Regions from separate parts of the Pseudomonas sp. NPDC089996 genome, predicted to be linked through region 1. Evidence: riboswitches for the same ligand, from Rfam matches in the RefSeq annotation. Region 1 holds a riboswitch; the other holds the start of a gene.
The links. A riboswitch is a leader RNA that binds a small molecule or an ion and turns the genes downstream of it on or off. The one in region 1 is predicted to bind cobalamin.

Region 1 (10,866 bases):
CTTTGATGCCAACGACGACCTGAGCTTCACCCTCGCCCACGAACGCGGCGACGCCCAACCGGCCAATTATTACGGCACACCGCTGATCGACGGCCACTACCGCAGCAGCCTGCGCAAGAAGAACTACAACATCCAGAACGATGTGCAGCGCTATCACGACGAGTGGACCCGCCTGAGCACCGACTGGACGATCAGCGATCAGCTCAGCGCCAGCAACCAGCTGTACTACATCAAGAGCCGCCGCCACTGGCGCAACGCCGAGAACTACAGCTGGGACGCCGACCGCGAGCAGCTGGAGCGCCAGAGCTACCTGGAGATCAGGCACAACCAGGAGCAGATCGGCGACCGCCAGACCTTCACCTTCGACCACAGCCTGTTCGGGCTGGCCAGCAAGACGCTGGTCGGTGTCGAATACAACAAGGTGCGTTTCAACGTCGACAGCAACCGGCCCTACAACGACGTGGGTGGCGACTACATCGACCCGTGGCAGCCGACCCCGGGCTGGTTCCACAGCGAGTCGCCGACCCGCCCACAGACGTTGTCCACCACACACACCTTCGCGCTGTTCGCCGAAAACCGCCTGCAGCTCAGCGAACGCCTGTCGCTGGTCAGCGGCGTGCGCCGCGACCAGAACCACATCGACCGCGACAACCTGGTCGACGGCAGCCACAGTGACCGCAGCCTGCAAGGCGGCAACTGGCGCGCCGGGCTGGTGTTCGCGGTGAGCGACGACCTGTCGCTGTACGGTCAGTACTCCACCAGCGAGGACGGCGTGGACAACCTGGTCAGCCTCGCCTCGTCGCAGATGCACTACGACCTGACCGAGGCCAGGCAGACCGAGCTGGGCCTCAAGCAGCGCTTCTGGGAGGGCCGTGGCGAGTGGACGCTGGCGGCGTTCCATATCGTCAAGAAGAAGCTGCTGGTGGATGACCCTGTCACCCACGAGGCGCAGCAGGCCGGGCAGCAGACCTCCGATGGCCTGGAGGCGTCGCTGGAGCTGGCTCTGGGGCAGCAGTGGCAGGTGTCGGCCAATGCCTCGCTGGTGCGGGCGAAATACGATGACTTCGACGACGTGGTCGATGGCGCGGCCCAGGACCGTGCCGGCAACCGCCCGGCCAATGTGCCGCGGCGCGCGGCCAACCTGTGGCTGAGCAAGGGCTTCGGCCAGCAGGTGGAGGCCGGGATCGGCGCGCGGTATGTGGATGAGCGTTATGCCGACACGGCCAACAGCCAGCGTGCGCCGGGGTATACCGTGGTCGATGCCAACATTGGTTGGCAGGTGTTGCCGGATGTGCGTCTGGGGTTGCAGGTGAACAACCTGTTCGACCGGGAGTATGTGGCGTCGGTGTTCAGTGGCGAACAGTGGGTGATGGGAGCGCCGCGGTCGTACTTTGCCACCGTGGATTACAGCTTCTGAGCTGATGGCCTCTTCGCGGGACAAGCCCGCACAGGAGTACCTCTGACCTGGAAAGGGTGGTGAACCTGTAGGAGCGGGCTTGCCCGCGAAGAGGCCAGCACAGGCAACACAAAAACCACTATCAAAAACCAATAAAATAGTTATAAGATAACGTTTCATTTGACATTCATTCTTGCCTGCGACCTCCTCACATGACCAGCGCCTCAGCCACCCCCACCCTGCTCACCCAGCGCCTGCAGAGCATCGATGCCCTGCGCGGCCTGGTGATCCTGTTCATGCTGCTCGACCACGTGCGCGAAACCTTCTTCCTGCACCGCCAGGTCAGCGACCCGATGACCATCGATGTCACCGACCCGTCGCTGTTCGCCAGCCGCACCCTGGCCCACCTGTGCGCCCCGGTGTTCGTCCTGCTCACCGGCCTGTCGGCCTGGCTGTATGGCGAGAAGTACCAGGGCCGCCGCGATGTCTCGACGTTCCTGTTCAAGCGCGGACTGTTCCTGGTGGTGCTGGAGTTCACCCTGGTCAACTTCGCCTGGACCTTCCAGTTGCCGCCGAGCGTGGTCTACATGCAGGTGATCTGGGCCATCGGCGTGAGCATGATCGCCTTGTCGCTGCTGGTGTGGCTGCCGCGCCCTGCCCTGCTCGCCCTGGGCGCGCTGATCATCGCCGGCCATAACCTGCTCGATGGCCTGCACTTCGGTGTGGAATCGGCCCTGCACGTGCCGTGGGCGATCCTGCATGACCGGGGCTGGCTAGAGGTTTCCGATACCCTGCGCCTGCGCACTTCCTACCCGGTGCTGCCGTGGATCGGCGTGATTGCCTTGGGCTACGGCCTCGGCCCCTGGTTCGCCCGTGGCAGCGACGCCGGCGAGCGCCAGCACCGCCTGCTGATGGCCGGTGTCATCGCCCTGCTCGGTTTCATGGTGCTGCGCATCTACAACGGCTACGGCGAAGCGCCGTGGAGCAGCTACCCGACCGTCACCCAAACACTGATGAGCTTCTTCAACATCACCAAATACCCACCCTCGCTGCTGTTCCTGGCCCTGACCCTGGGCTGCGGCCTGCTGTTGCTGCGGGCATTCGAGCGCGCCGGACCCGCCCGCTGGATCAGCACGCTGGCGGTGTTCGGCGCGGCGCCGATGTTCTTCTACCTGCTGCACCTGTACGTGCTCAAGCTGCTGTACCTGGCCTGCGTGGCGCTGTTGGGCCTCAACCACGGCGACTACTTCGGCTTCGACGGCATTGGCGCGGTGTGGCTGAGCGCGGCACTGCTGGCTGCGGCGCTGTACCTGCCGGTGCGCGGCTTTGCCCGGCTCAAGGCGCGCCGGCGCGACATCGGCTGGCTGAAGTACTTCTGATCTGGCCTTTTGCCCGGCGGCCTGATGGTCTAACATGCGGCCCGCCGGTTTCCACCACGGAATTAATAGGGAATCCCGGGCGCGCCCCAAGGCGTGCCAATCGGAACTGCCCCCGCAACTGTAGGTGCCGAGCCTGCTCCATCGATGCCACTGGATCAACCGATCCGGGAAGGCCGGAGCCGGGCGACGACGCACCAGTCAGGAGACCTGCCGGCAAACATTCACCAACCGGCGGGGTGTCCGGGATGGCCATCTGTGTTGCCCCTGCGCCAGCAGCGGCTCGGCGATGCCTGTCCGTGCGTTCCTCACCCGAACTGTCCGATAGGAGATCGCCCAGCATGCTGCCCCGTATCACCGCCTTGCTCACCGCCTTGAGCTTTACTGGCCTGGCCCAGGCCGACGCCACCCACTACCCGCTGACCGTCGACAACTGTGGCGTGCCGCAGACCTTTGCCCAGGCGCCGGAGCGCGCGGTCACCATCGGCCAGGCCGGCACCGAAATGCTCTACGCCCTGGGCCTGGGCGAAAAGCTGGCAGGCACCTCGCTGTGGTTCAACAACGTGCTGCCCGAGTACCAGGCGCTGAATGCCAAGGTACCGCGACTGGCCGACAACGACCCGAGCTTCGAGGCGGTGGTCGGCAAGCGCCCGCAACTGGTCGCGGTGCAGTTCGAATGGATGGTCGGCGCCCAGGGCGTGGCCGCCACCCGCGAGCAGTTCGCCGAGCTGAACATCCCCACCTACCTGCTGCCTTCGGACTGCGAAGGCAAGGACAACCTGGTCGGTGCCGACGGCACCCGGTTGCAAGCGTTCCAGGTCCAGAGCATCTACAAAAGCGTCAGCCAGCTGGCCGAGATCTTCGACGTGCAGGACCGTGGCGCCGCACTCAATGCCGACCTCAAGGCACGCCTGGAGAGCGCCAGGCAGCAACTGAACGGCAAGGATCTGGCCGATACCTCGGCACTGTTCTGGTTCTCCAGCGCCGATCTCGACATCGACCCCTACGTTGCCGGGCGCCAGGGCGTGGCCGACTTCATGCTGCGTACCCTGGGCGTGCGCAATGTGGTCGAGTCCACCGAAGAATGGCCGACCGTAGGCTGGGAAACCCTGGCAAAGGCCAACCCGACCTGGCTGATCATCGCGCGCATGGATCGCCGTCGCTTCCCTGCCGACGACTACCAGAAAAAGCTGGAATTCCTGCACAACGACCCGGTGACGAAGAACATGGATGCGGTAAAGAACAACCGCATCATCATCCTCGACGCCGACGCCATGCAGGCCGGCATTCGCCTGTTCCGTGGCCTGCAGACCTTGTCTGCGGCCTTCGCCAGCGGTAAAGCGGCGCCGTGATGAAAGCCCTGTCACACACCGCCCTGGCCCTGCTGGCTCTGCTGGCAGCCGTGCTGGCCGGCACCGCCATCGGCGAGACCAACCTGGCGCCGAGCGTGGTCTGCCAGGTGCTGGCCAACCACCTGTGGCAGGCCGGTTACCCGGTCGACCCGATCGATGCCGGCATCGTCTGGAACTACCGCCTGACCCGCTCGCTGGTCGCTGCCGCCTGCGGTGCAGGGCTGGCGACTTGTGGGGTGATCCTGCAGGCGTTGCTGCGCAACCCGCTGGCCGAACCTTACCTGCTGGGCCTTTCCGCCGGCGCCTCGACCGGCGCGGTGCTGGTCGGCCTGCTGGGGCTGGGCAGCTTCGCCCTGAGCATGTCTGGCGGCGCCTTCGTCGGTGCCTTGGCAGCATTCGCCCTGGTGCTGGTGCTGGCCCGTGCGGCCGGGCCGGACAGCAACAATGCCCAGGTGATCCTCGCCGGCATCGCCGGCTCGCAGTTGTTCAACGCCCTCACCGCCTTCCTCATCACCAAGTCGGCCACCGCCGAGCAGGCCCGGGGCATCCTGTTCTGGCTGCTGGGCAACCTCAGCGGCGTGCGCTGGCCGTCGGTGTGGCTGGCCGTGCCGGTGGCGTTGTTCGGGCTGGTGGTGTGCCTGTGGCACCGTCGGGCGCTGGATGCCTTCACGTTCGGCGCCGACTCTGCGGCGTCGCTGGGGATTGCCGTGCGCCGCAGCCAGCTGCTGCTGATCAGCTGCGCGGCGCTGGTGACGGCGGTGATGGTCTCGATCGTCGGTGCCATCGGCTTCGTCGGCCTGGTCATCCCGCATGCCCTGCGCCTGCTGCTGGGCCCTGGCCATAGCCGATTGCTGCCGGCCAGTGCCCTGGGCGGCGCCTTGTTCCTGATTGCCGCTGACATCCTGTCGCGCACACTGATCCCCGGCCAGGTGATCCCGGTGGGCGTGGTCACGGCGCTGCTCGGCGCGCCCGTATTCGCCCTGATCCTGGTCAGCCGACGGGGGCGCCCATGACGGTCATGAACAACGCGCGACTGGCGCCACTCGCGTGCCGCGGCCTGGGCCTGCAACTGTCGGGCAACACCGTGCTGTGCAACATCGAGCTCAACGTGGTGGCGGGTGAAACCCTGGCCATCGTCGGCCCCAACGGTTCAGGCAAATCGTCCCTGCTCAAGCTGCTGGCCGGCCTGCGCACACCGGGTACCGGCAGCGTTCAGCTGCTTGGCGAGCCACTGGCACGCCTGCCGCGCCGGCGTATCGCCCAAACCATTGCGCTGGTCGAGCAGCAGGCCGACACCCTGGATGCGATCAGCGTGTTCGATGCCGTTGCCCTTGGCCGCACACCGTGGCTGTCGGCGCTGGCCCCCTTTTCCCAGGCAGACCGCGCCATCGTCGAGCAGGCCCTGACCGACCTCGATGCCGAGCACCTGCGAGCACGCCTCTGGGGTTCGTTGTCCGGCGGCGAGCGCCAGCGCGTGCACATCGCCCGCGCCCTGGCCCAGCGGCCACAGGTGCTGCTGCTCGACGAGCCGACCAACCACCTCGACATCCAGCACCAGCTGAGCCTGCTGCAACAGGTTCAGGCACTGCCGGTGACCACCCTGGTGGCCCTGCACGACCTCAACCAAGCGCTGACCTGCGACCGCGTGGCAGTGCTCGACAAAGGCCACCTGGTCGCCCTCGGCAAGCCGCTGGATGTGCTCACTCCCGAGCGCCTGCTGAGCACCTTCGGCGTACACGCCCACTACCTCACCGACCCCTTCGACGGCGCGCGCATCCTGCGTTTTCGCGCCCCTTGAATGACAGGAAGTTCCCGCATGTTGTTGCGCCCCACTGCCGTGCTCGCCTTGCCTCTGGCAATCCTCTCCCCGTTCGCCCAGGCAGGTTCGGCCCAGTCACGAAGCAACGGCTTGGTCGAAGACAGCAGTTGGAACATCCTCAACCGCACCGTCTACGACCAGCGCGACTACAAACACGGCGGGCGCAACAGCGGCGCACGCAATGCCTACAAGCCGCGCAGCGAACGCAATGGCATGGCAGAAGAATGGGCCTACGGCCTGATGGGCACCTTTCAGTCCGGCTTCACTCAGGGCCTGATCGGCGTCGGCGTTGATGCCCACGCCTATCAGGGCGTGCAACTGGACAGTGGTGGCGGCCGTGCCGGCAAGGCGCGGCTGCTGGGCCTGGACAACGACGGCCATCCGAAGAACGAATACAGCCGGGGGGGCGCGGCGCTGAAGCTGCGGCTGTCCAACACCGTGCTGTCGTATGGCGAACAACGGGTGAAGACGCCGGTGTTCAGCTCCTCCGACAGCCGCCTGCTGCCGGAAACGGCCACGGGCCTGTTCCTTACCAGCAGCGAGATCGATACCCTCAAGCTGGTTGCCGGCCACTTCAACGAAAGCACCGACCGCAACGCATCCAGCCACGACCAGGGCTTCGTGGTGAACTACTCCGATGGCCGCCAGGGCAACAGCTTCGACCTCGCCGGCCTGGTGTGGAACCCTGGCGCCGCCTTCAGCGGCAGCCTGTACACCTCGCGCTACGAAGACAGCTGGAACCAGCACTACCTCGGCAGCACCCTCACCCATGCGCTGGACGACCGCCGCAGCCTGACCCTGGACCTCAACCTGTACCGCACCACCGACACCGGCAAGGCGCTGTCCGGGCGTATCGACAACACCACCTGGAGCCTGGTCTCGCGCTACAGCCAAGGCCCGCACAGTTTCAGCCTTGGCTGGCAGCAGGTGGATGGCAACACGCCGTTCGACTACGTCACCCGCGGCGCCATCTACATTGCCAACGCCGTGCAGATGTCCGACTTCAACGCCCCGAACGAGAAGTCATGGCAGGCACGCTACGACCTGAACATGGGCGGCTACGGCGTGCCAGGGCTGAGCCTGACCGCGTTGTATGTACGCGGCTTCGATATCGACGGCAGCCACGTCGACCCCAATGGCGGTTATGCCTACCTGGGGTATGGCAAGGGTGGCAAGCATTGGGAGCGCGACCTCGAGGCACGCTATGTGGTGCAGAGCGGCAAGGCCAAGGACACCACGTTCTCGTTGCGGCACAACGTGCACCGGGGCAATTCGGCGCAGGCGGAGCTGGATGGGGACCAGATCCGCCTGGCGGTGGAATGGCCGTTGTCAGGCGGTTTCTGAGATGAGCCAATGCTCCATATGCGTCGTGCGCCACACCGGGTCGTTTTCCACATCGATCACTGCAAAGCCCTGCCGCTCCCAGAAGCGGATCGCGCCGGGCAGGAACGGGTGGGTATGCAGGTACAGGCATTCCACGTCAGCGCAGCGGGCGTGCTCCCGCAAGGCGGCAAACAAAGCCGCTGCCAGGCCATGACGGCGGTATTCGGGCAGCACGAACAGGCGCACCACCTCGACTACGCGCTTGCCCTGGTAGTCGAGCTGGGCGAAACGGTGGTCGTAGGGGAGGTAACCGACACCTGCAATCAACCGGCCCTGGTCGCGGGCTTCGAGAAAATGGCCATTGCCTTCCAGGTAGGTCTCGGCGAAATGGGCCAGGTCCCTGGGCAACGGTGAATCGGCAAGCATCGGAAACAGCCCGCGGCGGGCATTGTCGATGAAGGCCACGACTTCGTTGATAACGTCATGCGCCGGCGGTTGGATGGTCCAGTGGGTCATGGGCTTGCAGACCTGTCTTGAGCGACCGGTTTTCTACCTCAATGACTGCTGGCTGGCAACCCGACACCGCTATAATCCCCTCTCTGCAAAACGCGCCCAAGGCCACCTCATGCCCCGCATCCAGAAGTTGCTGTTATCCCTGCTGTTGATCACCGCCCTCGCCGCCTGCGACCAGAAGCCCTCCCGAGAACAGCAGATTGTGGCCAACCTGCCGCTGCAGGAAGCCTACGACCACAACATCGAGCGCATGGCCACACTGCTCACCCGCACCCACCCGCAGCTCGATGAAGCCACGATCGGCAACGTCCTGCGCAAGCACCTCACCGTCGAGGACCAGCGCCAGGACCTGTTCAAGCTCTACAGTGAGAAGAACTTCAGCGATGCCGAGTTCGCCACCATTGTCGCCGCCACCCGCGACTCGGCCAAGGCCAAGGCGCTGGAAGAAACCGAGGAAGGCAAGCGCCTGAGCGACAAGCTCACCGGGCTGATGCGCGAAACGGCGCGGGACAAGCAGACCCAGGCATTGGCCGAGCAGCGCATGCAGCAGGTTGAAGAAGAGCTGGAGACCCTGGAAAAGCCGGGCAGCTGATTTCAAACCGATCGTTCACCCGGCTGCCGGGTCCAACGAACATCCTGCCTCTGGGAGACCGACCATGCCCCGCCTCGGCTTCGCCTGCATGTACCGCCACCCTCACCGCAGCCTGTCGGTGAAAGCGCTGGAGGCCATCGAGCGCACTTTCAACCCGCGCACCACTACGCTGCGCTGGCTGTCCAGCGCGACTCGGGAAGCGGCCCGGGCCAAGCTGCTGGAGCTGGTGCAGCACAATCTCGATGCGCAACTGCGCCTGCTGGCCTATGTCGGCGAACTGCCGCCGACGCTGCACATGGTGCGCCTGAGCAGTGATCTGCTGCCGCTCTACAGCCACCCCAGCGTCGCGCCGATCTATGGCGACGCCGAATTTCAGGCCCTGATGACAGAACGCTTCGCGGCCATCGGCACCTTGGCCCAGGAGCAGGACATCCGCCTGTCATTCCACCCCGGCCAGTACTGCGTGCTCGGCTCGGACCGCCCTGAGGTGGTGGAAAACAGCCTGGCCGAATTCGAGTCTCACGCCGACATGATCCGCATGATGGGCTTCGGCCAGCGCTTTCAGGACTTCAAGTGCAATGTGCATATCGCCGGGCGCCTTGGCGCTGCCGGTGTGCGCCAGGTGTGGCCAAGGTTGTCGCAGGTGGCGCGCAACGTGATCACCTTCGAGAACGACGAAAAGACCTATGGCGTCGACGACTGCCTGGCACTGGCCGACCTTGCGCCGGTAGTGCTGGATATTCACCACTGCTGGATCCACGAGGGTGACTACATCAGCCCGCACGACCCGCGCGTGGCACGGGTCATCGACAGTTGGCGCGGAGTGCGGCCGACCATGCACTATTCACAGCCGCCGGAGAGTTTGATGGCGCTGGGCTTCGACGCTGACTGCAAGCTGACCATCCCGGCGTTGCTGGAGAAGGTGAACAAGCGTGACCTGTATGCGCACAGCGCGCAGATGTGGAACGACTGGACCAACCGCTACGCCCTGCAGTTTGTCGATCGTTTCGACATCATGTTCGAGGCCAAGGACAAGAACCTGGCGACCTGGGACTACTACCGGCGCTATGTCGAACCGGCGAACTGAGTTCTCCTGTTCCGGCCTTCGCGGGCAAGCCCGCTCCCACAGGGACAACATTGCCCTCGAGTGATGCGCAGTATCTGTATGCGGGCTTGCCCGCGAAGAGGCCGGAACAGACCGCTTGCAGTTCAAAAAAGATGAACTTAACTATTGTTTCAAGACTTGTCATAAATCTGTCGTGTTTCAGTCATAGGATTGACCCCAACCTGACATTTTCCCTCTTCATGGATGAGCGTCTCATGCGTCGTGTGGTTTTCAATCAGAAAGGTGGCGTCGGCAAATCGAGCATCGCCTGCAACCTTGCCGCGGCCAGCGCCGCCGAAGGCTATCGCACATTACTGGTCGACCTGGACCCGCAGGCCAATGCCACCTACTACCTCACCGGGCTGACCGACGACGCCATCCCCGCCGGCATCGCCGACTTCTTCCGCCAGACCCTCTCGCCAGTGACCGCCTCAGGCAAGAAGCACCGCGTGGCGATCACCGAAACCCGCTACGACAACCTGCACCTGGTGACCGCCAGCCCCGACCTCAGCGATCTGCAGAGCAAGCTGGAGAGCAAGTTCAAGATCAACAAGCTGCGCAAGCTGCTGGTGGAGCTGGGCGAGGACTACGAGCGGATCTACATCGACACCCCGCCCGCGCTGAACTTCTACACCTTCAGCGCCCTGGTGGCCGCCGAACGCCTGCTGATTCCGTTCGACTGCGACAGCTTCTCGCGCCACGCGCTGCTGAGCGTCATGGCCGAGGTCGAGGACCTGCGCCAGGACCACAACCCGGCGCTGCAGGTGGAAGGCGTGGTGGTCAACCAGTTCGCCGGGCGCACCGCGCTGCACCAGACCCTGGTCGAACAGTTGCGCAATGAAGGCTTGCCGGTGCTGCCGGTGTACCTCAGCAGCTCGATCAAGATGCGCGAATCGCACCAGGTTTCGGTACCGCTGGTGCACATGGCGCCACGCCACAAACTGGCGCAGGAATTCGTCGAGCTGTTGGACGTGCTCGAACGCGCGGCCTGAACTGCGACAACCCTGTGGGAGCGGCCTTGCGTCGCGATTGGGCTGCAAAGCAGCCCCCAGACGCTGCACTCAAAAGACTACCCTGCCGTTCGTCCGGGTGATAGATTCGCCGCCATGAACCTCACCCGGCACACCCGCACGCTGACTGCCTGGACGCTCTACGCCAGCGTCCTGTTCAGCCTGTTGCTGTGCGGCCTGCACCACGGCCAGATGGGCGGGCTGCGCCTGGCCGGGCTGGAAGGCGGTTACTGCTCGATCAACAGCGAGCATGGCGTGGCCATCGACCTCGACAGTGCCGGTGGCGACTCGCACATGGCGCAGCTCGACTGCCCGGTGTGCTCCTCGTTCGGCCTGGCCGTGCCGCTCGCCAGCGGCGGTTGGTGGTTCGGCCCAGCACA
Region 2 (10,866 bases), on a different contig from region 1:
TTCCTGGAGGAAACGCAGCAAATTGGCCTGCAACTCCAGCGGCAGGTCGCCAATTTCGTCGAGGAACAACGTGCCGCCGTGGGCTGCCTCGATCCGCCCCACCTTGCGCTGGTGGGCACCGGTAAAGGCACCTTTTTCATGCCCGAACAGCTCGGACTGGATGAGGTTTTCAGGTATCGCCCCGCAGTTGATGGCGATGAACGGCATTTCGCTGCGCAGTGATTGGCGGTGCAACGTGCGCGCCACCAGTTCCTTGCCGGTACCGCTCTCGCCGCGGATCAGCACGGGCGATTCGGTCGGCGCCAGCTTGCCCAGCAGTTTGCGCAATTCGAGGATCGGGCGGCTGTCGCCGAGCAGTTCATGTTCCAGCCCGTCCACCCTGACCGTGCCCTTGCCGCGCAGCCGAGCCATGCCGAATGCGCGCCCCAGCGTCACCAGGACGCGGGAAAAGTCGAATGGCAGGGTATGAAAGTCGAAAAACCACTCGCAGACGAAATCTCCGACATTCTGCAGGCGCAACTGCTCGGCATCGAGCACGGCAATCCACTCGGTATTGCTGCGTTTGATCATGTCCTTCACGGCATCGGGATGCCGCAGGTGCGACGGCTGCAGGCGCAGCAGGCCAATGTCGCAGCGATGCTCCAGGGCCAGATCGAGGCTACAGCTGTGAACTTCCCAGCCGGCACTCTCCAGGCCAGGTAACAGACGGTGACAATCGTCGCAGGGGTCGACGATGAGCAAGCGACGCAGAGCGGCAGTCTCGTGCATGTCCGTTCCTTGGCGCCAATTGTTGGTTTTTTACGTTAAAACAGTAAGTTGCGGCGCCCAATTAACAGTAGCAACGAACTTGACGCTGCCCACGACCGTCTGTCTGCCGGATTCAACCCGCTCAATGCCGTTCGGGAATTTTTCATATTTATTGACGTCACAGCCGGCGCCGGGAAACAAAAAGGTGTAACCCGCAAAAAATTTACATTATCTGTGTGACTCCACCCCTAACTTGGAGCATCAGTACGAATAACCCCGCGCTGCGGATCGCGATTAAACCTGAAGCGACGTAGCAGTAAAGCGGACCTTATTTCGATGTTTGGGACCATAGAGAGACCGAACCATGAATGCCCCGCTCCGTGTCAATGAAGCACTGCTGATTGCCGACCACGCGTTCGAACCGTTCCAGTGCGTTGCCTGGGATGCGCCCAACGGCACCGGTGAGCTGAGCCTTGCGGTCATCGACCGGACCAGCACCCGTATTGGCAGCAAGCAAGTATCGTCGCGCATCTATTCGGACCCTGCACAATGGGCCAGCCTGATCGAGGAAGTGCGTGCAGAACTGTGCCAGAAAGGCTATGACCTGCAGCCTTGGTCCATGCCCAAGTAATATCGCTGTGCCCATTCAAGTGCGTGCCCGGCACGCACTTGCACAACTTTGCACTGGCCTGCCAGGCAACTTTCTTATTGCGACATAGTGTCGCGCCAAGGCTTCGGCCTGACTCACTCCATTCGTTTGAACTGTTCAAGGTGCTGGTACTCGGCCTGCAGTTCAGTGGCCAGCTGTTGAGCCCGCCCCAGGCGAATTGGCGCCAATTCCATGTCCACCAGTATGGTGGCGCACGGCATGGGCTGTACGGCATGCCAGCGCTGCAGGCGACCATCGGTGAAGACCAGGCAGCGCTGCAATTCGTGTGGATGGGCTTTGTGCCGAGCCTGCAGCCAGCGCCGCGCCTGATCGAGTGCAGCGATCAGCGGTGTACCGCCACCGGCCCCCAGGGCCTGCAACCAGGGCTGCAGGCTTGCCGATGCCTTGAGGCCATGGCGCTGCCATTGCGGTGCGCCACCGCTGGCCGTCAGCAAGGCAAGACGGGCGCGTTGCCGGTAAGCCTGGTCGAACAGCTCGGCCAACAGGCCTTTGCATTGCGCCAGGGCTTGATGGCGGCGCGTGGAAGCCGAGGCGTCGACGATCACCAGCCATAATTCACTGGCCTGGGCATGACGTTGCTGCCAGCAGAGGTCCTGGCGCGCTGCCGGACGCCCCTTGAGCAAAGTGGGCAGCCAGGCCACCCCGCCAGAAGATGCCATACGGGCGCGCCCGCGGCTTGCACCTGCCAGTTTGCCGACACGGGGCATGGCATCCGCCAACGGCAAACCTGGTTGGCGGATGCTCAGGGCTTTTTTGCCCAGTTCGGCACCTCTCGCCGCGCGCCGCTGCTGACCGGCTGCGCTGGAAGCGCCCCCCAGTCGCCCTGCCCGCCCTCGTCCTGCCTGTCGCGGCCATCGGCTGCACCTGGCGGCGTACTGGCTGGCGCATCAGGCAACGTGCGGCGGCGATGGCGCAAGGCGAACTCCGCCACCGCGTCGACATCGGCCTCCTCGATGGCCTGCCCACCGCGCCAGGCACAATGGGCACGGGCGGCGCGCAGCCAGACCAGGTCGGCACGCAAGCCATCAACACCGGCGGCAAAGCAGCGCTCGGTGATCCAGGCCAGGGCCTGATCATCCAGAGCGATCGCCGCCAGGCTCTGGCGCGCTGACTGGCAGCGCTCGCGCAGTTGCGTCTGGGCATTGGCCCACTGTTCACAGAACGCCTGCGGGTCGCTGTCGAAGGCCAGCCGTCGGCGAATGATCTGCTGACGTGCGTGCGGCGCAGGCAGCCCTTCGAGGGCCACATTCAGGCCAAAACGGTCGAGCAACTGCGGACGCAACTCGCCTTCTTCGGGGTTCATGGTGCCGATCAGGACGAAACGGGCGCTGTGCCGATGGGAAATGCCATCACGTTCGATGCGGTTGGTACCACTGGCGGCTACATCCAGCAGCAGGTCGACCAAGGGGTCGGGCAGCAGGTTGACTTCATCGACATACAGAACGCCGCCATCGGCGTGGGCCAGCACCCCGGGGGAAAACTGCGCCTTGCCCTGGCCGAGCGCGGCGTCCAGGTCCAGCGTCCCTATCAGACGCTCTTCACTCGCCCCTAGCGGCAAGGTCACGAACGGGCCCTCACCCAGCAGGTCGGCCAAGCCGCGAGCCAGGGTGCTCTTGGCCATGCCGCGCGGGCCTTCGATGAGCACGCCGCCGATCTTCGGGTCGATGGCCGTCAGGCACAGGGCCAGCTTGAGGTCTTCGGCACCGACCACGGCGGCCAACGGAAATTGCAGGGGTTCAGTCATTTCAAGCCTGTTCCTCGCCGTCGAGCAACTGCTCCTCGAGCGCTTCGCGGTAGTCACCAGGGGCTTCCCAGAGCCCGCGCTGCTGGGCTTCCAGCAAGCGTTCGGTGAGGTCACGCAGGGCCTCGGGGTTGTGCTCGCGCATGAAGTCGCGGGTCGCCGGGTCTAGCACGTAGGCATCGGCCAGCGACTGGTAATGATGGTCGTCGATCAGGTGCGTGGTGGCGTCGAAGGCGAACAGGTTGTCGACCGTCGCGGCCAGTTCGAACGCACCCTTGTAGCCGTGGCGCTTCGCCCCGTCGATCCATTTCGGGTTCAGGGCTCGGGCACGGATCACGCGGTTCAGCTCTTCTTTCAAGGTGCGGATGCGCGGCCGGTCGGCCTGGCTGTGATCGCCGTGGTAACTGGCCACCACAGCACCGGACAAGGTCTCCGATGCCGCCAGCATGCCCCCCTGAAACTGATAGTAATCATTAGAATCGAGCAGGTCGTGCTCGTGGTTGTCCTGGTTCTGCAGCACCGCCTGCACCTGGCCCAGGCGCCGGGCGAACTGGGCTCGCGCCGGCGTGCCTTCATCACTGGCTCCGTAGGCGTAGCCGCCGTGGTTGAGGTACACCTCGGCGAGGTCGTCACGGCTGTGCCACAGTCGCCCTTCGATGGCATTCTGCACGCCGGCACCGTAGGCACCCGGTTTGGCACCGAACACCCGCCAACCAGCCTGGCGTGCCGCCTGTTCGGCCTCCACGCCCTGCGCCTGCAGGCTGGCGCGCTCGTTGCGTACCCGTGCGGCCAGGGGGTTGAGGTCGTCCGGCTCGTCCAGTGCCGCCACGGCCTGCACAGCGGCGTCGAACAGGCGGATCAGGTTGCCGAAGGCATCCCGGAAGAAGCCCGAAACACGCAATGTCACGTCTACCCGCGGGCGGTCGAGCAGGCTCAGCGGCAGGATCTCGAAGTCGTCGACACGCTGACTGGCGGTGGCCCATACCGGGCGCACGCCCATCAACGCCATGGCCTGGGCGATGTCGTCCCCCCCCGTGCGCATGGTCGCCGTGCCCCACACCGATAAGCCAAGCTGACGCAGGTGGTCGCCATGGTCCTGCAGGTGCCGTTCAAGGATCAGGTTGGCCGAGGCGAACCCCAGGCGCCAGGCCGTGGTGGTCGGCAGGTTGCGCACGTCCACGGTATAGAAGTTGCGCCCGGTGGGCAGCACGTCCAGTCGGCCACGGCTGGGGGCACCGCTGGGCCCAGCGGGGACGAAACGCCCTGCAAGCGCGGCGAGCAGGCCGTTGATTTCGGCAGCGCCGCAGGCGTCCAGATCTGGCGCCACCTGCTCGCGCAGGGCTTGAATCACTTGGTGCACCGGCTGCCATTCAGCCTGCTCGGGGAGTTGCACATGCCCCTCCAGTGCCTGCTCGATGATGCGCAGCGCCAGCAGCTCAAGGCGCTCCCGGGTGTCACCCGCCGTGCGCCACACGCCCTCGTTCACGGCCCGCAGCAGCGGCGGACGGGGGCCTGACCAGGCCTCGCCGAGGTCGCAATCGAGCGGATCGAAACCCAGGCTCAGTGCCCTGGCCAGCGTGCGCAACAAGCTGGCATTGCCACCGCGGCCATCGCCCCGCTCCACGCGCAGCAAGGCCAGCAAGGTATCGATGCGCAGGCGTGCCTGCGGCGACTGGCCGAAGACATGCAGGCCATCGCGAATCTGCGACTCCTTGAGGTCGCACAGGTAGGTGTCCAGGCGCGGCAGCCATACCGCCGCATCGTCCAGCTGGCCTTCGAGCTGCAACTCGCGGTCGATGTGGTTGGCCTTGACCAGCTCCAGTATGTCGCGTTGCAGTTCGCGGGCGCGCCGTGGGTCGAGCAACTGTGCTTCGTAGAATTCGTCCGCCAGCTGTTCCAGATGACGCAATGGGCCATAGGTTTCGGCGCGGGTCAGCGGCGGCATCAGGTGATCGATGATCACCGCCTGGGTACGGCGCTTGGCCTGGGCACCTTCGCCCGGGTCATTGACGATGAACGGGTAGATGTTCGGCAGCGGGCCGAGCAGTGCGTCCGGCCAGCACTGCGCAGACAGGCCGACGCCCTTGCCGGGCAGCCATTCCAGGTTGCCGTGCTTGCCGACGTGGATGACGGCATCAGCAGCAAAGGCATGGCGCAGCCAGAAGTGAAACGCCAGGTAACCATGCGGCGGCACCAGGTCCGGGTCGTGGTACACCGCGCTGGGGTCGACCTGATAGCCCCGCGCAGGCTGGATGCCGACGAAGGTCAGACCGAAGCGCAGGCCAGCCACCATCAGGCGGCCTTCGCGGTACATCGGGTCCTGCTCGGGCGGCCCCCAACGCTCCAGCACCGCCCGGCGATTGGCCTCGGGCAGACGCGCGAAGGCTGCCTGGTAATCCGCCAGGCTCAGGCTCTGGGCGCAGGGGCGCTGGTCGAGGTGATCGAGGTCGTTGGTGACCCCGCCAAGCAACTGATGAATCAGTTGCGTGCCGCTGCCTGGCAGCGCTGCCAGCGGATACCCCTCGGCCTGCAGTGCCTTGAGGATGTTCAAGGCGGCTGCCGGGGTGTCCAGGCCGACGCCATTGCCGATACGGCCATCGCGGGTCGGGTAGTTGGCCAGCACCAGGGCCACACGCTTTTGCCCATTGGGCAGGCGCGACAGCTCGACCCAGCGCCGCGCCAGTTCGGCGACGAAGTCCATGCGCTCGGGGTGCGCGCGGTAACAGACCACGTCGGACTGGCTGCGCTCGCTGCGCCAGGCCATGTCCTTGAAGCTCACCGGGCGGGTGATGATGCGCCCGTCCAGCTCCGGCAAAGCGATGTGCATGGCCAGGTCGCGAGCACCGAGGCCTTGCTCGCTGGCTTCCCAACCCGGTTGGTTGTCCTGCGCGCAGATAGCCTGCAGCACCGGGATATCACGACGAAATGGGCGCAGGTTGGGACGTTCCGGGCTGGACAGGGCAAATCCCGTGGTATTGATCAACACCTCGGCGCCCACTTCGTCCAGCCAGGCCTCGACCTGCTCCAGGCAGGCGCTTTCCTTGAGGCTGGCCACTGCGATAGGCAGCGGATTGAGGCCGGCTGCCTGCAAGCGCTCGCAGAACGTGTCGATGAATGCGGTGTTGGCGGCTTGCAGGTGTGAGCGATAGAACAGCAGCGGCGCCACCGGGTATTCGGCGTTCCATTGCCTGTACCAATCCTCCAGTTGCGCGCCGGGTGTGCGCGGGTGATACACCGAGGTCCTTGGCAATGGTTGCGGTTCGTCCCAGTGATAATCGCGCCCCAACCACTGGTTGGCCAGGCACCTGAACAGGTTGACGGCATTGCTTTTGCCACCCTGGCGCAAGTAATGCCAGAGGCGCTCGGCCGGCTCGCCGGTGACGGTGCCGAGGCTTGTCAGCTCCGGGTCCGGGCGGTCATCGCCGGGGACCATGATCAGTTGCACACCCCGCGCAGCCAGTTCGACCAATTGCTCGACGCCATAGCGCCAGTAGCCCACGCCGCCGTGCAGTGATACCAGGATCACCTTGGCATGGCGCAGCACCTCGTCGACATACAGGTCGACCGAGGCATGGTTCTGCACCTGCATCGGGTTGGCCAGGCGCAGGCTGGGGAAATCCTCCGGCAGTTGCTCGGCGGTCTCGGCGAGCAATGCCAGGTGCGAGTCGCCGCTGCAGAGGATCACCAGGTCGGCGGGTGTCTGGCCGAGGTCGGCAATGCTGTCGTCCGGCACGAAGCCGCCGGGCTGGGTCCGCAGCAGGTGCATGGGTCAGGCGCCCAGGGCCTGGCGCAGGCGCGCTTCCAGTTGCACGGCGTCGAGGTCCTGGCCGATCAGCACCAGGCGGGTGATGCGTGGCTCGTCGGCGCGCCAGGCGCGGTCGAAGTGTTTGTCGAAACGGGTACCCACACCCTGCACCAGCAGACGCATCGGTTTGCCAGGGATGGCCGCAAAGCCTTTGGCGCGCAGGATGCCGAACTCCACGACCAGCTGGGTCAGGGCATCGAGCAGCAGGCTTTCGTCGGCTTCGGGCAGGTCGATGGAGATCGAGTCAAAGGCGTCGTGATCGTGATCGTCATGATCGTCGCCGTCATGGTGGGAATCGTGGTGGGTGCGGCGGCCATCGATGTGCGCCTCGGACTCGGCGCCTACGCCCAGCAGCACGTCCAGCGGCAGTCGGCCGCGACTGGCCTCGATTACCTTGACCGCGGGCGGCAGCTCTTCGGCCACTTCGGCACGGACCTTGGCCAGGCCTGCGGCGTCGATCAGGTCGGCCTTGTTCAGTACCACCAGGTCGGCGCTGGCCAGCTGGTCGGCGAACAGTTCGTGCAGCGGCGATTCGTGGTCCAGGTTGGGGTCCAGCTTGCGTTGCGCGTCGACCTGCTCGGGGTAGGCGGCGAAGGTGCCGGCGGCCACGGCCGGGCTGTCGACAACAGTGATGACGGCGTCAACGGTGCAGGCATTGCGGATTTCCGGCCACTGGAAGGCTTGCACCAGCGGCTTGGGCAGCGCCAGGCCGCTGGTTTCGATGAGGATGTGATCGAGATCGCCGCGGCGGGCGACCAGTTCGCGCATCACCGGGAAGAACTCTTCCTGCACGGTGCAGCACAGGCAGCCATTGGCCAGTTCATAGACACGGCCGCTGGCTTCTTCCTCGGTGCAGCCGATGCTGCACTGCTTGAGGATTTCGCCGTCGATGCCAAGTTCGCCGAATTCATTGACGATGACCGCGATGCGGCGGCCCTGGGCGTTGTCGAGCATGTGGCGGAGCAAGGTGGTCTTGCCCGAGCCGAGGAAGCCGGTGACGATGGTGACGGGGAGCTTGGCCAGTGTTTTCATGTCGCGTTGCCCTTGGCAGGTTGGCGCGGGCACACGGGACGTAAAGCCACAGGCCAGGCCGGCCGGGCTCGTTCGCCACCGGATCACCCCGCCCGGTTGAAAGTCGAAATCGTCTCGAGGCAGGTCTCCTGGCTTGCACCGTTCCAGCGCTTCACGGGGAAGCATCTGGCGGGATGACGCCTTCCCGCGCCTGGGCGCAGTGGCTGTGTCGATCCGTTATCGGTGCCTACAGTTGCGGGGGCAGCCGCGGCGTGTACCGCGTTCCCGTCTTAGCTTCGGCATGGCCGAAGAACCTCGAAGCCGCAAGGCTACGCGGGGGGTGGCGGGTGGTCAACCGAATGATGGTTCAGCAACCATTTGACGGCACTCTCGCCCCGTGCTCTCCTTACGCCTTGCGTCAGGTGCCCCTATGGGGTGAAACGGGAAATCGGTGCGTCGCAGGCCCTCGCCAGGGCCGGGCAAATCCGGTGCTGCCCCCGCAACGGTAAGCGAGCGAAGCGTCCAGACCACTGTGCCACGCAGTCCGGCATGGGAAGGTGATGCTTTCAAAGGAGCCCTGCTCCTCCTCGCAAGCCCGGAGACCGGCCTGTCGTTCATGAACACCCCGCGGTGGGCGGGCGCTGTCGCATTCCCCCGGGCGCCTCGCACCCGGGGCTGCCGCGCTTGTCCATTGCCCCATTGTCTTTATAAAAAAGCAAAGCAGAGGAACGCGTCATGCCCGTCACCAGTGCCAAACACAGCATCGCTACGCCCGTCCCCCTCAGCCAGCGCGTGGTCATCGCCGTCGGCGCCAGCCTGCTCGGCCTGTGCCTGGTCTACTTTGCCGGCTTCTCGCACATCGAAGCCGTGCACAACGCCGCGCACGACACCCGCCACAGCGCCGCCTTCCCTTGCCACTGAGGCTGCCATGATCAAGCGTATCGCCCGCACTGCCGGGTTCAGCGGCCTGCTCGCCGCCCTGTTGCTGACCCTGCTGCAAAGCTTCTGGGTCGCACCGCTGATCCTCCAGGCGGAAACCTACGAATCGGCCGCCCCTGCCGCCGAACACCATAACCACGGCGAAGAGGCCGTCGCTGGCCACAGCCACAGCGAAGAAGCCTGGTCGCCCGAAGATGGCTGGCAGCGCATCCTCTCGACCACCGGTGGCAATCTGGTGGTGGCCGTCGGCTTCGCGCTGATCCTCGCCGCCCTTTACAGCCTGCGCGAACCGGGGCGCACCAGTACCGGCGCGCTGTGGGGGCTGGCCGGCTTCGCCGTGTTCTGCCTGGCGCCCACCCTGGGCTTGCCACCAGAGCTGCCAGGGACGGCTGCCGCCGACCTCGGTCAGCGCCAGAGCTGGTGGATCGGCACTGCAGCCGCGACCGCATTGGGCCTGGCACTGCTGGTGTTTGCACGCCATGGGGTGCTCAAGGCACTGGGCGCCGTGTTGCTGGTGGTACCGCACCTGATCGGCGCGCCGCAGCCGGAGGTTCACGAAAGCCTGGCCCCGCAAGCCCTGGAAGCTCAATTCAAGATCGCGTCCTGGCTGACCAACGCAGTGTTCTGGGTAGCCCTGGGCCTGCTCAGCGCCTGGCTGTATCGCCGCTCCAGCCACGCCTGATGGCCATCGCCCTACCCATGCCGGCGCTGTACGCCGGCTTCGGTTGCCGCCGCGGCTGCCCGGTGGAGGCCCTGGACACCTTGCTGCAGGAAGTGCTGCAGCGGCATGGCCTGAGCGCCGCAGCACTTCGTGGCATTGCCAGCATCGCCGGCAAAGGCGATGAACCAGGCCTGCAACAGCTCGCTGCACGTCACGCACTGCCATTGGTGGTTTTCGAAGCGGGGCAACTGCTGGCGTTCGAGCCACTGCTCAGCCACCGCTCGGCCGTCGCCTACGCGCACAGCGGATGCTGGGGCGTAGCCGAGAGCACGGCACTGGCACTGGCCAGCCTCAGCCACACAAGCGCCACGCTCCGGGTAGCGCGGCAGGTGCTCGGCCCCGCTACCCTGGCGCTGGCCTGCGCCGGATAATCGCTTCTTTCATCTGTCCAAGGATTTGCCATGACGGTCTACTTCATCGGCGCCGGCCCCGGCGACCCGGAACTGATCACGGTCAAGGGCCAGCGCCTGATCCGTCAGTGCCCGGTGATCATCTACGCAGGCTCCCTGGTACCCGCAGCGGTGCTCGAGGGCCATCAGGCCGAGACAGTCATCAATAGCGCCGAACTGCACCTCGAACAGATCATCGACGCCATCCGTGCCGCGCATGCCAAGGGCCACGACGTGGCCCGCGTGCACAGTGGTGACCCGAGCCTGTACGGTGCCATTGGCGAGCAGATCCGGCATCTGCGCGAACTGGGCATCGACTACCAGATCATCCCAGGGGTCACGGCCACCGCCGCCAGTGCAGCGCTGCTTGGCTGTGAACTGACCCTGCCGCAAGTCGCGCAGACGGTCATCCTCACCCGCTACGGCGACAGCTCACCCATGCCCGCAGGCGAACAGCTCGCTGACCTGGCCCGCCATGGCAGCACCCTGGCCATCCACCTCGGGGTCAAGCACCTGCCACGCATCGTAGAAGAACTGCTGCCTCACTACGGCACCGACTGCCCGGTCGCGGTGGTGCATCGTGCCACTTGGCCAGACCAGGACTGGGTGCGCGGGACGCTGGCCGATATTGTCGAACAGGTTGCCAGCAAGGGCTTTCGTCGCACCGCACTGATTCTTGTCGGCCATGTGCTGGGCGATGCGCCGTTCAGCGAATCGGCGCTGTACCGCGCCGGCCACGCCCACCTGTACCGTCCCGGCGACTAGCATTGCCAAGGCGATGAGAGGCGGAGCAGACTGCGCTTTCCACCCGACCGGAGGGATACCCATGCTGGAGCTACGCCC

Region 2: another riboswitch for cobalamin. It lies ahead of ACIPW4_RS21545 (CbtB domain-containing protein); the one in region 1 lies ahead of ACIPW4_RS13580 (ABC transporter substrate-binding protein).

What each region holds. Positions count from the first base shown of each region.
Region 1 is NZ_JBIVGA010000006.1:356,543-367,408, reverse strand. Features, by position in the region: gene ACIPW4_RS13590 (TonB-dependent receptor) at 1-1,417, shown strand, start outside; gene ACIPW4_RS13585 (DUF1624 domain-containing protein) at 1,609-2,775, shown strand; cobalamin riboswitch at 2,804-3,005, shown strand; gene ACIPW4_RS13580 (ABC transporter substrate-binding protein) at 3,114-4,124, shown strand; gene ACIPW4_RS13575 (FecCD family ABC transporter permease) at 4,124-5,137, shown strand; gene ACIPW4_RS13570 (ABC transporter ATP-binding protein) at 5,134-5,922, shown strand; gene ACIPW4_RS13565 (OprD family porin) at 5,941-7,287, shown strand; gene ACIPW4_RS13560 (GNAT family N-acetyltransferase) at 7,273-7,782, opposite strand; gene ACIPW4_RS13555 (hypothetical protein) at 7,892-8,371, shown strand; gene uvsE (UV DNA damage repair endonuclease UvsE) at 8,436-9,458, shown strand; gene ACIPW4_RS13545 (ParA family protein) at 9,692-10,468, shown strand; gene ACIPW4_RS13540 (DUF2946 family protein) at 10,583-10,866, shown strand, end outside.
Region 2 is NZ_JBIVGA010000013.1:89,088-99,953, forward strand. Features, by position in the region: gene ACIPW4_RS21515 (sigma 54-interacting transcriptional regulator) at 1-768, opposite strand, end outside; gene ACIPW4_RS21520 (hypothetical protein) at 1,112-1,378, shown strand; gene ACIPW4_RS21525 (VWA domain-containing protein) at 1,492-2,076, opposite strand; gene ACIPW4_RS21530 (ATP-binding protein) at 2,160-3,161, opposite strand; gene cobN (cobaltochelatase subunit CobN) at 3,163-6,924, opposite strand; gene cobW (cobalamin biosynthesis protein CobW) at 6,928-7,995, opposite strand; cobalamin riboswitch at 8,096-8,307, opposite strand; cobalamin riboswitch at 8,378-8,600, shown strand; gene ACIPW4_RS21545 (CbtB domain-containing protein) at 8,710-8,895, shown strand; gene ACIPW4_RS21550 (CbtA family protein) at 8,903-9,595, shown strand; gene ACIPW4_RS21555 (cobalamin biosynthesis protein) at 9,613-10,005, shown strand; gene cobM (precorrin-4 C(11)-methyltransferase) at 10,036-10,788, shown strand; gene ACIPW4_RS21565 (DUF1272 domain-containing protein) at 10,850-10,866, shown strand, end outside.